DNA from 4 places in the Bradyrhizobium sp. 604_D8_N2_3 genome. Region 3 is predicted to be linked to each of the others. Evidence: predicted binding sites of a transcription regulator. Region 3 holds the regulator's gene; each other region holds the start of a gene.

Region 1 (3,867 bases), 3.7 Mb from region 3:
GGTCATGCAGATCGACCGCGGTCATGTTGTCGGGAATCGCCATGCGCTCGGCCATGGCGACGTCACCGGTGTCGAGACCGACATCCATCTTCATCACCATGACGCCGCTCTCGGCATCGCCTTCCATGATCGCGCGGTTGATCGGCGCGGCGCCGCGCCAGCGCGGCAGCAGCGAAGCGTGCAGATTGTAACAGCCGAGCTTCGGCGCATCGAGGATCGCCTGCGGCAGGATCATGCCGTAGGCGACGACGACGGCGGCATCGGCGTCGAAGGCGCGAAACTCGTCGAGCGCTTCGGGCGTCTTCAGCGACTTCGGCGTCAGCACGGGAACGCCGAGCTTTCGCGCGGCTTCCTCGACCGGGGTCGGCTGCAATTGCAGGCCGCGCCGTCCGCCGGGCTTGGGCGCGCGCGTATAGACCGCCGCGATCTCGTGGCCATGCGAGACCAGCTCGAGCAGCGTCGGCACGGAGAAATCGGGCGTGCCCATGAAGATGAGGCGGAGGGGCATGACAAGGACTCGGTATGTTCCCTCCCCCCTTGCGGGGGAGGGCTAGGGAGAGGGGTGCCACACGACGCGCTCTCTCGGCGTTAGCGCGGGCGCCCTATTGTTGGCATTCGCAAACGACGGGCGCCTTTTGCTGGGCTACCCCTCTCCCCCGCCCTCCCCCGCAAGGGGGGAGGGAGCGCACGGGAGTTCGCGGCAGCACCAGCGCTTACAAATGACTTACTCCGCGCGCTTGGCGGCTTTCTCGAACTTCTTGATCACGCGGTCGCGCTTGAGCTTTGAGAGATAGTCGACGAACAGCACGCCGTTGAGATGGTCGATCTCGTGCTGAATGCAGGTGGCGTAGAGGCCTTCGGCGTCCTCCTCGTGCACCTTGCCGTCGAGATCGGTGAAGCGCACGCGCACCTTCGCAGGCCTTTCGACCTCCTCGTAATATTCGGGGATCGAGAGGCAGCCTTCCTCGTAGACCGACAGATCCTCGGAGGAGGCGATAATTTCAGGGTTGATGAAGACACGCGGCTCCGGCTTTGTCTCGCCGTCCGGGTCAGGCTTGGCGAGGTCCATGGTGATCAGCCGCAAGGGCTGCGCGATCTGGATCGCCGCGAGCCCGATGCCGGGCGCGTCGTACATGGTCTCGAACATGTCGTCGGCAAGCTTGCGGATCTCCGTCGTGACCTTCTCGATCGGCTTGGAGACCAGACGCAGCTGCTTGTCGGGCAGGATGATGATTTCTCTGAGGGCCATGGCCGCGATTTAAGCCGCATGCCGGATGCGGTCAATGCGGCGAGGAACTCCGTTAACCCTCCGCTAACCATAAAACTTCAGGTTTCGTTAACCATAAAAATTAGGGGGCTATTAACCATAAGCGTTCGCTATTCGTTCGCGGAGAGTGTCGAATCGGCTACAAGGGCCGCCATGAACGAGATCATTTTCCTGGCTGGCGACTGGCCGGTCCGCACCATCGATGCGCTGATCGGCTTCGGCGCCCTCGTCGTCATCCTGCTGGTGGTGATCGCGGTCGTGATCGCGCGATCCGGGCGGCGCGGCGCGGAACTCGCCATGGCCAATGCCATCCGCGCGGACGAGCTCGAGGAGCGCCTCAGCCAGGTGCTGCACGCCCAGAGCGAGGCTGCCGGCCGAGCCGACGCCATGACCCAGGCGCTGGCCGGCCGCCAGGCCGACATGGCGCGCGCGGTCAACGAGCGGCTGGATTCGGTGACCCATCGGGTCGGCCAGTCGATGGAACACTCGACGCGCAACACCATGGAGAGCCTGCGCGCCCTGCACGAGCGGCTCGGCATCATCGACAACGCGCACAAGAACCTGACCGACCTCACCACGCAGGTGACGACCTTGCGCGACGTGCTCGCCAACAAGCAGTCGCGCGGCGCCTTCGGCCAGGCGCGGATGGAGGCGATCGTCCAGGACGGCTTGCCGAAGGGCGCCTACGAGTTCCAGTTCACGCTCTCGACGGGAAAGCGGCCGGACTGCGTGGTGTTCCTGCCCGACCAGCGGCCGCTCTGCATCGACGCAAAATTTCCGCTGGAGGCGATGACCGCGCTGCACGATGCGCGCACCGACGAGGAGAAGCGCATCGCCACGCAGCGGCTGCGCGGCGACGTGATGAAGCATGTCAGCGACATCGCCGACAAATATCTCGTCGCCGGCGAGACCCAGGAGATGGCACTGATGTTCGTGCCGTCGGAATCGGTCTATGCCGAGATCCATGACGGTTTCGACGACGTGATCCAGAAGGCCTATCGCGCCCGCGTCGTGCTGGTGTCGCCTTCGCTGCTGATGCTCGCGATTCAGGTGATGCAGCAGATCATGAAAGACGCGCGCATGCGCGACGCCGCCGACCAGATCCGCACCGAGGTGATCAAGCTCGGCGACGATTTGGGCCGCCTGCGCGACCGCGTGCTGAAGCTCCAGAAGCATTTTGCCGACGCGAACGAGGACGTGCGGCAGGTGCTGATCTCCGCCGACAAGATCGAGAAGCGCGCAGGGAGAATCGAGGAGCTCGATTTCAGCAAGACCGATGCGCCGGAGGGGCCGCATCTGGTGGCAACCGGTGCCGCGGAGCTGTTCCCGAGGAAGCTCCAGGCGGGGGAGTGAGTTTTGAGGCACACTGTCGTCGCCCGGCTTGACCGGGCGACGACACCTCACTTGTGGCAGCCAGAATCTGCTAACACCTCCCCATGACCGCACCCGACGCGACCTCCCCTGCCAGCCCCGACACGGCCCCCACCTCCTGGCGTGACGGCCTGGCCGTGTACCTGCAACCGCGGGTGCTGATCGTACTGTTCCTCGGCTTCTCGTCCGGGCTGCCGCTGGCGCTGTCGGGCTCCACGCTCCTGGTGTGGATGCGCGAGGCCGGGGTCGACCTCAAGACCATCGGGCTGTTTGCGCTGGTCGGCACGCCCTACACGCTGAAATTCCTGTGGGCGCCGCTGGTGGATGCGCTGCATGTGCCGCTGTTCACCCGCGCGTTCGGACGGCGGCGCGGCTGGCTGCTGTTCTCGCAATTGCTGCTGATCATCGCGATCCTGCTGCTGGCACTCACCGATCCCGCGCGCTCGCCGTTCTACGTCGCGCTCGGCGCGCTGCTGGTCGCGACGACGTCCTCGACGCAGGACATCGTGGTCGACGCGTTCCGCGTCGAGAGCCTGCCGGAGAGCGAGCAGGCCGCCGGAATGGCTTCCTATGTCGCGGCCTATCGCATCGGCATGCTGGTCTCGACCGCGGGCGCGCTGTTCATCGTGTCCGGCTTCGAGGGCACCGGCATTCCGCGCGCGTCGGCCTGGATGTGGGGCTACGTGGTGATGGCGGCGATGGTGCTGATCGGCACGATCACCGCGCTGGCCGCGACAGAGCCCGAGCAATCGGTGCGGGCGGAAGCCGCGACACAAACCGAGACGGCGTTCGCGCGCGTGCTGCACGCGGCGATCGGGGCCTTCTCGGAATTCCTGTCGCGCAAGGATGCGCTCGCCGCGCTCGCCTTCGTCGTGCTGTTCAAGTTCACCGATGCCTTCTCCGGCACGATGACCGCGCCGTTCGTGATCGACCTCGGCTTTTCCCGCAACGATTACGCGGCGATCGTGAAGGGCGTCGGCCTCGCGGCAACGCTGATCGGCGGCTTTGCCGGCGGCTTCCTCGCGCGGCGCTATTCGCTTGCGACCAGCCTCTGGATCGGCGGCGTGGTGCAGGCGCTCGCCAATCTCTCCTTCTCCTGGCTGGCCTTCGTCGGCACCAGCCAATGGGCGCTGGCCTTTGCCATCACCTGCGAGAACTTTACCAGCGCCATCGGCACCGTGATCTTCGTCGCCTATCTCTCCGCGCTGTGCCAGAATCCGCTGCACACG
Region 2 (3,867 bases), 160 kb from region 3:
TTCGGCGGCCCGGTCGTGGCGAAGTACTAACCGTCGCCTCCGACGCCATCGCGTTACGAAAGGCCGGCCTTGCGCCGGCCTTTTTGTTTTCGCGCGTACGGCATGAGCGTTTGCGGACAAGTTCCATTTTCGGCGCGCTGTGACCCTCCGGTGACAGACTGTCACACCTCAAAGGTTGTATCGAAGATCGCAACAACTTCGGCCGTGGGGGGTCCGTCTTGAACAAGTTTATGCTTGCCGCCGCCGGCATAGTCGCGATGACCACGTCCGTTTCGGCGGCCGATCTGGCGGCGAGGCCCTACACCAAAGCTCCTGCCCCGATGATCGCCGCGGTCTACGATTGGAGCGGCTTCTACATCGGCGCCAACGGTGGTGGCGGCTGGAGCCATAATTGCTGGGACATCGTTACCAACATCCTCGGTGCGCCGGTCACTCCCCCCGCATCGGAGGGCTGCCACACCGCGACCGGCGGCGTGGCCGGCGGCCAGGCCGGCTTTCGCTGGCAAAGCGCGTCGTGGGTGTTCGGCGTGGAAGGCCAGGGCGACTGGGCTCACCTTAGCGGCTCCAATGGACCGAGCCTGGCTGCCGGCGGCGTCGGCTCAGACCGCTCGAAGATCAACGCCTTCGGTCTCGTGACCGGCCAGGTCGGCTACGCCTGGAGCAATGTGCTGTTCTACGCGAAGGGTGGTGCGATGGTTGTGAGCGACAAATACGAAGGCTTAACCACTGCCACCGGCTTCGTGTTCGACAGGGCGAATGAAACGCGCTGGGGCGGAGCGGTTGGTGCTGGCCTCGATTTCGGCGTAACGCCCAACATCGTGGTCGGCGTCGATTATGTGCACGGCTTCATGGGATCGCGCGACAACCGCTTTACGTTCAACAACGGCACGTTCTCGCGCGCCGATCGGATCCGCCAGGACGTTGACATTGCAACGGCCCGCGTCAGTTACAGGTTCGGCGGCCCCCTCATCGCCAAATACTGATCTTCGCCTCCGACGCCATCGCGTTACGAAAGGCCGGCCTTGTGCCGGCCTTTTTGTTTTCGCGCGAGGGTGCACCCAACCGTCTTGGAGTCGTGAGGCGCGCGCAAGGCGTCCGCGAATGGCTTTGACGAGTTGGGGACGTGACATGAAGACGTGGATGCTGGCTGCGGTCAGCCTGTTCGCAGTCGGCGCGGTCGCGCCGGCTACCGCCGCCGATCTACCGATCTACAAGGCACCGGCGGCCGCCGTTCCCCTCTACGACTGGAGCGGCATCTATGTCGGCATCAACGGCGGCGGCGGGCTGGCCCATGCATGCTGGGGCGTGACCCGCGCGCTCGGCGTCGCTGTCGATCCGGCCGTTGGCGAAGGCTGTCACAATGCGGGCGGTGGCACGATCGGCGGACAACTCGGCTATCGCTGGCAGAAGTCGCGCTGGGTGTTCGGCATCGAGGGCCAGGGCAACTGGGCCGACTTCAAGGGCAGCAATGTCAGCGTGGCGCTGCCGCTGTTCACCAACCAGACCAAGATCGACAGCTTCGGCCTGTTCACTGGCCAGATGGGCTACGCCGTCAACAACCTGCTCTTCTATGGCAAGGCTGGCGCCGCGGTGGCGCACGACAAGTACGACACCTTCGTCCCCGGCGTCCCGGCGGCGGTGTTCAACAGCGTCAACCAGACCCGCTGGGGCTACACCATCGGCATCGGCGTGGAATGGGGCTTTGCCGAGAACTGGTCGGTCGGCGGCGAGTACAACCATGTCTTCCTCGGCCATCACAGCGCCGACTTCGCAACGCTCGTCGGCGGCTTCGCCCCGCGCACCGACCGGATCGGCCAGGATATCGACATGGGCCTGATCCGCATCAATTACCGCTGGGGCGGCCCGGTCGTCGCCAAATACTGAGACAAAGCTCCCTCAGGAACCTCCAAGTCCTGATCATGTGCGGATTGCCCCAAATCCGCATTCAAACGCGAACGAAGGGCTGGCCTCGCGCCGGCCCTTCGCATGTTCCGGGGGGCCTGCTCCTGCCAGATGCCGCCAGCGCGCCAACAATCCGTTGACGATTCGCACACGCCACTGGAAATCTGCTCCCGTTCTTCCTACGTTCGCTGCCATACCCATCGGCGCCGATCCCGGTTCCGGGCGACGCGCGCCTTTTTTGTTGGCGCGATCGCGCACCTTTGGGATTCCTTGAGGGCAACTCGGATGGATGAAGTGATCAAGGCGAAGCGCCAACAGCAGAACGCGGGATCCAGCCTGCGCGCAATTACGATCCGTGGCGCGCGCGAGCACAACCTCAAGAATGTCGACGTCGAGATCCCCCGCGACAAGCTGGTGGTGTTCACCGGGCTGTCAGGCTCCGGCAAATCCTCGCTCGCCTTCGACACCATCTACGCCGAGGGCCAGCGCCGCTACGTCGAATCGCTGTCGGCCTATGCGCGTCAGTTCCTGGAGATGATGCAGAAGCCTGATGTCGACCAGATCGACGGCCTGTCGCCGGCGATCTCGATCGAGCAGAAGACGACGTCGAAGAACCCGCGCTCGACCGTCGGCACCGTCACCGAGATCTACGACTACATGCGCCTGCTCTGGGCGCGCGTCGGCGTGCCCTATTCGCCCGCCACGGGTCTGCCGATCGAGAGCCAGACCGTCTCGCAGATGGTCGACCGCGTGCTGGCGCTGCCCGAAGGCACCCGCCTCTATCTGCTCGCCCCCGTCGTGCGCGGCCGCAAGGGCGAGTATCGCAAGGAGCTCGCCGAATGGCTCAAGAAGGGCTTTCAGCGCGTCAAGATCGACGGCACCTTCCATGAGCTCGCGGAGGCGCCGACGCTCGACAAGAAATTTCCGCACGACATCGACGTCGTGGTCGACCGCATCGTGGTGCGCGCCGACATCGGCCAGCGCCTCGCCGAGAGCTTTGAGACCGCGCTGAAGCTCGCGGAGGGCCTCGCCGTCGTCGAGTTCGCCGATGCGCCTGCAGCGGCCGCGCCCGTCGAGGAGAAGAAGAAGACCGCAAAAATCCACGACAAGAGCGGGCCTGAGCGCATCCTGTTCTCGGAAAAATTCGCTTGCCCCGTCTCCGGCTTCACGATTCCGGAGATCGAGCCGCGCCTGTTCTCGTTCAACAATCCCTACGGCGCCTGCCCGGCCTGCGGCGGCCTCGGCGTCGAGCAGCATGTCGACGAAGACCTCGTCATCCCCGACAAGGAGCTCGCCATTGGCAAGGGCGCGATCGCGCCCTGGGCCAAGTCGTCATCGCCCTACTACGTGCAGACGCTGACGGCGCTCGGCAAGCACTACAAGTTCACGCTGACCACCAAATGGAAGGATCTGCCGAAGAAGACGCAGAACGCGATCCTCCTTGGCTCGGGCGAGGATGAGATCAAGTTCTCCTACGAAGACGGCGTCCGCTCCTACGACACCAAGAAGCCGTTCGAGGGCGTCATCACCAACATCAACCGCCGCTATCGCGAGACCGAGAGCGAGTGGGCGCGCGAGGAGCTCGCAAAATATTTCCACGACGTCCCCTGCGAGGGCTGCAAGGGTTTCCGGCTGAAGCCCGAGGCGCTCTGCGTCAAGATCGGCGGCAAGCATATCGGCGAGATCTCGGAGCTGTCGGTCAGGAAGGCCGGCGAATGGTTCGAGACCGTGCCCGAAGCGCTGAACACGCAGCAGAACGAGATCGCCGGCCGCATCCTCAAGGAGATCCGCGAGCGCCTCACCTTCCTGCTCGACGTCGGCCTCAACTACCTCACTCTGTCCCGCTCCTCCGGCACGCTGTCCGGCGGCGAGAGCCAGCGCATCCGCCTCGCCTCGCAGATCGGCTCGGGGCTGACGGGCGTGCTCTACGTGCTGGACGAGCCCTCGATCGGCCTGCACCAGCGC
Region 3 (3,867 bases):
CCAGGTCTGATCGGTGCCGGTCCGGTAGGGAACGCCGACGCCGAGATTGATTCCGACCTTGGCGGCGTCCTCCCAGCGCAGAAAACTCCTGGCATCGTGCAGATCCTTGATGATCAGCGGCAGGCCGGCTTTCCAGATGCGGCCGGGCAGGCCGAAGCCGCGCGGAAATCTGGTATGGCGGGAGTTGAATTCGAACATGTCGGCGGTGCCGTAATAGCCGTCGACGAGCGCCATCTCGTGGGAGGTTTCGGCATCGTTGTGCCAGAGCTCGATCGCGCCGACATGGGCCTCATCGTCGCCGCAGAACAGCACCATGACGGCTTGCAGGAATTCGCCTGAAAACACCGGCACCGCAACGCCGCAGGTCAGCCCGGCGGCGATGGCCTGATCGGTCCGCCTGAAATAGGAATCGGTGAATCTGGTGAGGATCACGGGGTGGCCGCTGGTCCAGGCCTTGCCGGGAAGCCCCTCGTCATATCCGAAATGCAGACCCTCGCTCACGTCCCTAAACGCGGACAACCCTTCGCCGTAGAGGCCGCCGCCGAATTCCAGCCGCATGCGCGTGCGGTCAGGCACCCAGAGTTCAACGACGCGAATGAAGGTCTTCATCGAACGTGCCCGCCGTCTCAAGCCGCACCAAGCATCGGCCATTTGGCTGCGGAACGGACGTTCAAAATTCAGGCAGGACAGCGCAAACTTCGTGCGGTGGAGACGCCACGGCTTGGTCCGCCCGATGGAGTTTCGCGGGACACAAACGACACCATCTCGCCGGCCTCGGCCGGCGATGGCGATTTCAATCCTGGCCCGACCTGCCGGCCGGGAATGGCTGCATCAGCCGATCGGCAGGCGGGTGATGGTTGTCCGGCTGTCGGTGATGGTCTGCGGCTTGTGCTCGCGCTCGCCGAGCGGCTGGGTCACCGGTAGCTGCAGCACGGTCGCACGCTGGCCTTCGACCAGCTGCGTCACCAGCACGGATTTGCCGTCGGGGAATTCGATCGCATCATGATGGCGATCGGGAATGTGCGGATCGATCTTGCCGAACTTGCCGACGCGCGAATTGACGGTGCGCGTCCAGATCCAGCGATTGTCGTAGCGGACGTTGTCGGCGAAGGCGAGCTCCGTCCCCGGGAGCAGGCAGACCGCGACGGTCGGATCGGCCGCGGAGGCAAAGCCGCGCGTCGAGGTGCCGCGGAAGGTTGTCGTGACGATCGTCTCGCCGACTTCGGCGGGACGCGACGCGACGGCATGCAGGCTGTAGTCACACATCGGGTGCTCCTCATGCAGGGATAGCGACCCACGTCTCTTAATCGAGGCGCAGGCCTCTATCAGAGTGGAAATACCAAACGTTCTGCCGGGTTGTAGGCAAATCTACGGCTCGCCGCCGCAGGCCGCAATCACATTAACTTTCCCGAATCCACCAGGAACAAAGCCCGCCCCTTTGCATTCTGCGGGCGCGTGTCAGCGCCCCGCAGGCGCCGACCAGCCGGAATATTGCCAGCCCGGCCGCGACGGTTGGTCGACGGCCTTGCGGACTTGCTCGCTTACGGCGGTGTCCTTGCGGACACGGGGCCGCGATTGCGCGGCCAAGGCTTGCACGGCCAAGGCTTGCACGGCCAAGGCTTGCGACGCTGATGCTGCGATCAGCGCCACAGCAATTTTGCTCGGAACGATCCGGCGCATGACTTCTCCTCGAACCTGAAGGCCGCGAAGCAGGGCTGCTTCGTGCGGCGTGCCGAGGATTTACCGTCGGAGGAGGGGCCGGATAATCTGCGCGAAACCAGAAAGACTATCCAGCGGAAGCGGACAATCGTCCGCTCCAATCTCGGATCAGCGATGCCGATCGAAAGAGCGCGGGGCGCCCAATAACCGATACCGGCACGTCCGGTATCAATACTTCCGGTACAGCCCGATCAGCTTGCCCTGGATCTTCACCCGGTTGGGCGGGAGGATGCGGACCTCATAGGCGGCGTTGGCGGGCTCGAGCGCGATCGAGGCGCCGCGGCGGCGGAAGCGCTTGAGCGTCGCCTCCTCGTCGTCGATCAGCGCCACCACGATATCGCCGGTATCGGCGCTCTCGTTGCGCTGGATCAGCGCCATGTCGCCGTCGAGAATGCCGGCCTCGACCATGGAATCGCCGCGCACTTCGAGCGCGTAATGTTCGCCCGAGCCGAGCATGTCAGGCGGTACGCTGATGGTGTGGCTGCGGGTCTGCAAGGCCTCGATCGGCGTGCCGGCCGCGATGCGGCCCATCACGGGGACCGCGACGGGGCGCTCGCCCTCGTCCGCCGGCGGGCTCGAAGTCGTGCGGACCTTGCCGAGATTGCCTTCGATGACGCTCGGTGTGAAGCCGCGGCGGCTGCCGGCGGCGGCCTGAAGCTCGGGCAGCTTGATCACCTCGATGGCGCGGGCCCGGTTGGGCAGGCGCCGGATGAAGCCGCGCTCCTCGAGCGCGGTGATCAGGCGATGGATGCCTGATTTCGAGCGCAGGTCGAGCGCGTCCTTCATCTCATCGAAGGAGGGCGGCACGCCGCTTTCCTTCAGCCGTTCGCTGATGAACCGCAGGAGCTCGTATTGTTTGCGCGTTAACATCTCGACCAAAATCCCCCGGTTGATGTCGTTCGATTCCGAGACGCTGAATTCAGCAGTAAGCCGCTACATTCTCGAAACAAATCATGAACGGACACTATATGTTCGATACATGTTCCGCAACTGCTTAATTTACCGTGAACGCGACAAAGTTCGCGGAACGCACGCGAACGAAGCGATCACACGGGCAGCCGCAAGACCTCGCAAGGCGTGCCGGCTTCGGCCTTCGGCGCGAATGGCGCGCGCACGAGAAGTGCCTGTGCCGCAGCAAGATTCGCAAGCAGCGAGGAATCCTGGTGATTGACCGGAAGGGCGACGAGCGTGCCGTCGTCGCGCAGCTCGAGGCGTGCGCGCAGGTAATCCTCGCGCTGGTCATTGGCGCCGACATCGCGGCCGAGCACCGCGCGTTCGCGGCGGTGATGAATCATCGAACGGCCCGAAAGCGCGCGAATCAACGGCACCATGAACAGGAAGCCGCAAACGTAAGATGACACGGGATTGCCGGGCAGGCCGATCACACGCATCGCGCCGAGCCGCCCGTTCATCATCGGCTTGCCCGGCCGCATCGCGATCTTCCAGAACGCCATCGAGATACCTTCGTCCCTCAGCGCCTGCTGGACCAGATCGTGGTCCCCGACCGACGCGCCGCCGGTCGTGATCAGGATGTCCGCGCCGCTCTCCCGCGCGCGGCCGATGCCGGCCGTGGTGGCCTCCAGCGTGTCGGCGGCAACCCCGAGGTCGATGGTATCGGCGCCCTCGCTGCGGGCGAGCGCGTGCAGGGCATAACCGTTGGAATAGACGATCTGGCCGTGACCCGGCGTCGTACCCGGAATCACCAGCTCGTCGCCGGTGGCGAGGATCGCGACCTTCGGGCGTCGCCGGACCGGCAGTTGCGGGTAATTCATGCCGGCGGCGAGCGCGAGGTCGCGCTCGGTGAGCCGGGCCCCTTTGCGCAGCAGCACGTCGCCTTCCGAGAAGTCGACGCCGGCGGGGCGGATGTGCCGCCCCGTTACGGCGGCTTCCTTGATGGTGATGCGCTTGCCGTCCGCGATCGTGTCCTCCTGGATCACGACCGCATCAGCGCCATCGGGAACGACACCGCCGGTGAAGATACGCACGGCCTCGCCGGCGCCGACCGATCCCGCAAACGGTCGGCCCGCCGCGACCTCGCCGATCAGGGTGAGCTGGGAGTCGATCTGCGCCGCATCGACCGCGCGCACCGCATAGCCGTCCATTGCCGACATCGCCTGCGGCGGCTGCGTGCGCCGCGCCGCGACGTCG
Region 4 (3,867 bases), 3.1 Mb from region 3:
TCCGCCGCAACCATTCGCGGAAGCGGAACGTAAAGCCAGTCACGGAAACAGCATAATACGGTTCTCTGCAGATTGACTACCGCTCCTGCATCTTTTTCCCAAGAATGCCGGTGTGTTACGGCCTCGGCACCTCTAATCGGAATCTGGCAGCTCCGCCCTGTCCGAGCGGTATCTCCAGCTCGGGCAGGATCGTCTTGAGCTCGCCATGCAGCGTGTACGGCGGATTGACGATCAACAATCCGGCGGAGGTGAGGGCGGCGCCATCAAGCTGCGGCGCGACACTGAATTCGAGACGCAGACATTTTCCTGGCGGTTTTGCTGCGGCTGCGAGCCGCGCCACTGATTGCACCAGCGTGTCGGTGGCGCGTCGGCTCTTGGCCGGGTACCAGATTACATAGATACCGGTCGGCCATTTCACGAAAGCCGCCGAGAAGGCGTCGCCGAGCTTTTCGAACTCGTCTTTCGCCTCGAACGGCGGGTCGATCAGCACGAGCCCGCGCCGTTCCTTCGGTGGCACAAAGGCCGGCAGCGCGACCCAGCCGTCGAGATCGACCACGCGCGCCTGTTCGTCGCGGCGCAGCACACCGATCAGCGCCTTGCGCGCCTTCGGCTCAAGCTCGCAGGCAACGAGGCGGTCCTGCGGCCGCAGCAGGCCGCGCGTGATCAGCGGCGAACCCGGATAGGCCTTGAGTTCGCCCTTCGGATTGTAGGCACGAACGATGTCGAGATAGGGCTTGGCCAGCGCCACGGCGTCGTTCGACAGGCGCGCCTGCATCAGCCGCGCGATGCCGGTCAGCCATTCGCCGCTGCGGCGCGCCTCGTCGCTTTCGAGATCATAGAGGCCGGCGCCGGCATGGGTGTCGATGACACGGAATGCCCCCGGCTTGTCCTGGAGGTAAGTAATGATGCGCGCGAGCACGATGTGCTTGATGACATCGGCGAAGTTTCCGGCGTGGAAGGCGTGACGGTAGTTCATGAGACAGGACTACGCTACGTCACGGCTTGAGCAAAGCGGCATGCGCGTCTGTCCCGGACGCGCTGCAACGCTCTTAGCGTTGCGGGCCAGGGCCCGGGTCTGGATTCCCATGCAGCATAGGCCCCGATTCTGCAGCGCACCGCCGAAGCGGCGCGGCGTACGGGGCATGAGCAGTTGGACTAGCCACCTCTGATCGGCGGCATCGTCACCTGGTCGCGGCGGCAGGCGCGGCGCTCGATCTCCTCGCAGGCCCGGAATTGCAGGTCCTTGCTGAGGCAGATGCGGACCTCCGAGAGCCGGGTCCGGTTGCAGGTGACCGAGATGGCCGCGTTGCTCAGGCCCGCATTGGCCTTGATGAAGGCTTCCTCCACCTCGCCCGGCGCCACGGTCTTGGCCTGCGACAGTTCGAGATATTCCGCCGGGATCTTGATCGCGGCGCGCGCCTTTCGGATCGTCTCGAAATAATTGCGGCTGTCGAGCCCGGAGCAGGTGCCGTGCTTGTCCCACTCGTTGAAGATCAGCCCCGGCGCCGGCATCAAATCGAGCATCGAAGAGACGATGTTGCGGTTCAGGCGTGGCGAGGGCCGCTGGCAATATTCAGGGAAGCCATTCTCATATTGCGGCCACAGCCCGTGCACCACGAACGCGTAGGGCCGCCCGCTGCACTGCATCTGCGAGCGACCACCGCCGCCGCCGCGGTTGCGCTCGGACGCCTCCTCGCAGAAGGAGGGCGACCATGACAGCGACAGCACATAGAAGTCGAATTCGCCGGGCGCGTTCTGCCGTTTGTCCTGGGCCTTCGCGCCGCCCGGCAGCGCGACCAGCCCGGCGGCCAGAACCAGGGGGAGGGTCAGTGAGATCACGAGACGGGTGAACGAATGCAATCTAAAATGAAACATGGCGACGCCCCTCAACTAGACTGTGCAGTCAGCCTAGCAGGCAACAAGAACATTTCAAGAACAAAATTCGGGCCGGCCCGTCAGGCGCCTGATCAGTCCGATTCAGGCCTTTCGATCGAGCCTCAGGGCCTGGCGGCGCGGCAGGACGGATTGTAGGCCCAGTTGCGGTCGAGCCCGACCACGCACCATTCCACACCATTGCCGTAGCCGGAGAAGCCGCCATCCTCCATGATCGAGAAATGCACCTTGCGCACCTTTCCGTCATTGAGCATGGCGTCGCCGGTGCAATAGCGGCGCGGAATGTTGTCAGACTGCCAGGGCCGGAACGCGATCTCGTGAACGGCGGCGAAGCCGGTGATCTTCAACGAGGAATTCCAGAACGAGCTTTCCTTCTCCCAGAACTGGGTGGCGATGGTCGGCAGCGCCCTCTCGCAATCGACGACGGCGCCGTCATAGCGCGGCCCGTTCAGCCAGAAGTTCAGCTCCAGCGGATTGGCGGCCCTGGCCTCACCGAGCGACAGCGCCCCGAACATGAGGCCAAGCAAGGTGGCAAAGCGGAGCGATTTCAGGGGGAGGGCGCGCATGGGCAATCCGGACAGCTGGGTCTTGCGAAGGATGGACGGTGCCGCGAAGGCCGGGGCAGGTCAAGTGCAGCGCGGCAACACTTGGCCAAGAGTTGACCCCAACCTCGCAGCCGGCGGGGCATCAGTTCTTTTCATGGACCTCCCGGCACCGTAAACTGGTCCCAACCAATTGGAGTAACGGGAATGCGAATCATTGCGGCCGCGGGCTTTCTTGCCCTGGGGATGATGGCCAGCCAGTCGGCACGCGCCGATCTCCTTCCGGTGCCTCCGTTCAAGGGCAACGACACCGGCGGCATCATCGCTTATTCGCTGGCGACCCAGGCTGATGCGCGGCAGGTCGCGGTCGATCACTGCGCGCGCTACGGCAAGGTCGTGAAATTCCTCGCGGTGCAGGCCTTTGAGGGCGGCTATATCTCGTTCTCCTGCCGTTGGGTGCCCTATGGCGCTGCCCAACAGCCGATCCGTACGCTGTACTGAGGCGCTTTCGGAACGTCGGGAGCTTCCCACATGACGCGCAAGCTCGCTTTGCTCGGCTCGGCCCTTTGTCTTGTGGTGTCGGCAGGCAGCGCCAGCGCCGACGATCTGCCGGTGCGCAAGGCCGGTCTCTGGGAAATGAAGATGGTCAGGACCGGCACGCCCATGCCCGAGATGACCATGCAGCACTGCACCGACGAGACCGTCGACAAGGAGATGAACAACAACGTCTCCCCGATGGCCAAGCAGATCTGCGCCAAGCAGGACATCAAGAAGACCGCGACCGGCTATGTCAGTGATTCCGAGTGCAACGTCGCCGGCATCAGCACGACCTCGCATGCCGAGATCACCGGCGATTTCAACTCGGCCTATACGGTGAAGACCTCGTCGCATGCACAAGGCGGCGCCGCCGGCGCAGCAGGCCGCGACACCACGATGCAGCTCGAAGCCAAGTGGCTCGGGGCCTGCAAGCCCGACCAGAAGCCCGGCGACATCGTGATGCCCGGCGGCTTCAAGATGAACGTGCGCGACATGGACAAGTTGAAGGCGTTGCTGCCGAAGTAGGTTTGTCTTCCCCTCTCCCCTTGTGGGAGAGGGTGTCTCGCCGCGTAGCGGCGAGACGGGTGAGGGGTATCTCTCCGCGCGTGACTCTCTTACTTCTGAATTCGCGGAAACAACCCCTCATCCGGCGCTTCGCGCCACCTTCTCCCACAAGGGGCCTGTTGCGTTATCGGCTCTTGAGGCTGAAGACGTCAGGAGCGAGTGCCCTGGTCCCGGCAATTGCCTGGCAAGATCTGTAGTTGTCGCCCTGAGCGGGCAGCTCACGCGGCGATCGTGGCCCACCGCCTCATGTTGAAGGCGATCGAGGCGAGCAGGACTTGCCCGGTCGCCTTGATCAGACCGACGTAGCGGATGCAGGTCAGCCGCATGCGGC

Evidence for each region. The regulator LexA, encoded in region 3, represses DNA repair genes until DNA is damaged. The targets are predictions, from matches to a motif close to TGTTCNNNNTGTGTTCNG.
Region 1: the regulator LexA is predicted to act here: its motif matches at 1,372-1,389, upstream of AB7245_RS42940 (DNA recombination protein RmuC).
Region 2: the regulator LexA is predicted to act here: its motif matches at 2,074-2,091, upstream of uvrA (excinuclease ABC subunit UvrA).
Region 4: the regulator LexA is predicted to act here: its motif matches at 1,921-1,938, upstream of AB7245_RS39990 (ribonuclease T2 family protein).

The regions. Positions count from the first base shown of each region.
Region 1 covers NZ_JBPWPM010000001.1:8,922,979-8,926,845, forward strand. The annotation lists gene fmt (methionyl-tRNA formyltransferase) at 1-508, opposite strand, end outside; gene def (peptide deformylase) at 725-1,249, opposite strand; gene AB7245_RS42940 (DNA recombination protein RmuC) at 1,421-2,620, shown strand; gene AB7245_RS42945 (AmpG family muropeptide MFS transporter) at 2,704-3,867, shown strand, end outside.
Region 2 covers NZ_JBPWPM010000001.1:5,053,019-5,056,885, forward strand. The annotation lists gene AB7245_RS24055 (outer membrane protein) at 1-30, shown strand, start outside; gene AB7245_RS24060 (outer membrane protein) at 219-983, shown strand; gene AB7245_RS24065 (outer membrane protein) at 1,129-1,884, shown strand; gene uvrA (excinuclease ABC subunit UvrA) at 2,188-3,867, shown strand, end outside.
Region 3 covers NZ_JBPWPM010000001.1:5,212,741-5,216,607, reverse strand. The annotation lists gene AB7245_RS24810 (GAF domain-containing protein) at 1-609, opposite strand, end outside; gene AB7245_RS24805 (hypothetical protein) at 832-1,266, opposite strand; gene AB7245_RS24800 (hypothetical protein) at 1,459-1,680, opposite strand; gene lexA (transcriptional repressor LexA) at 1,888-2,589, opposite strand; gene AB7245_RS24790 (molybdopterin molybdotransferase MoeA) at 2,766-3,867, opposite strand, start outside.
Region 4 covers NZ_JBPWPM010000001.1:8,316,998-8,320,864, reverse strand. The annotation lists gene AB7245_RS39995 (23S rRNA (adenine(2030)-N(6))-methyltransferase RlmJ) at 116-976, opposite strand; gene AB7245_RS39990 (ribonuclease T2 family protein) at 1,156-1,875, opposite strand; gene AB7245_RS39985 (hypothetical protein) at 1,998-2,459, opposite strand; gene AB7245_RS39980 (hypothetical protein) at 2,643-2,936, shown strand; gene AB7245_RS39975 (DUF3617 domain-containing protein) at 2,967-3,497, shown strand; gene AB7245_RS39970 (IS5 family transposase) at 3,755-3,867, opposite strand, start outside.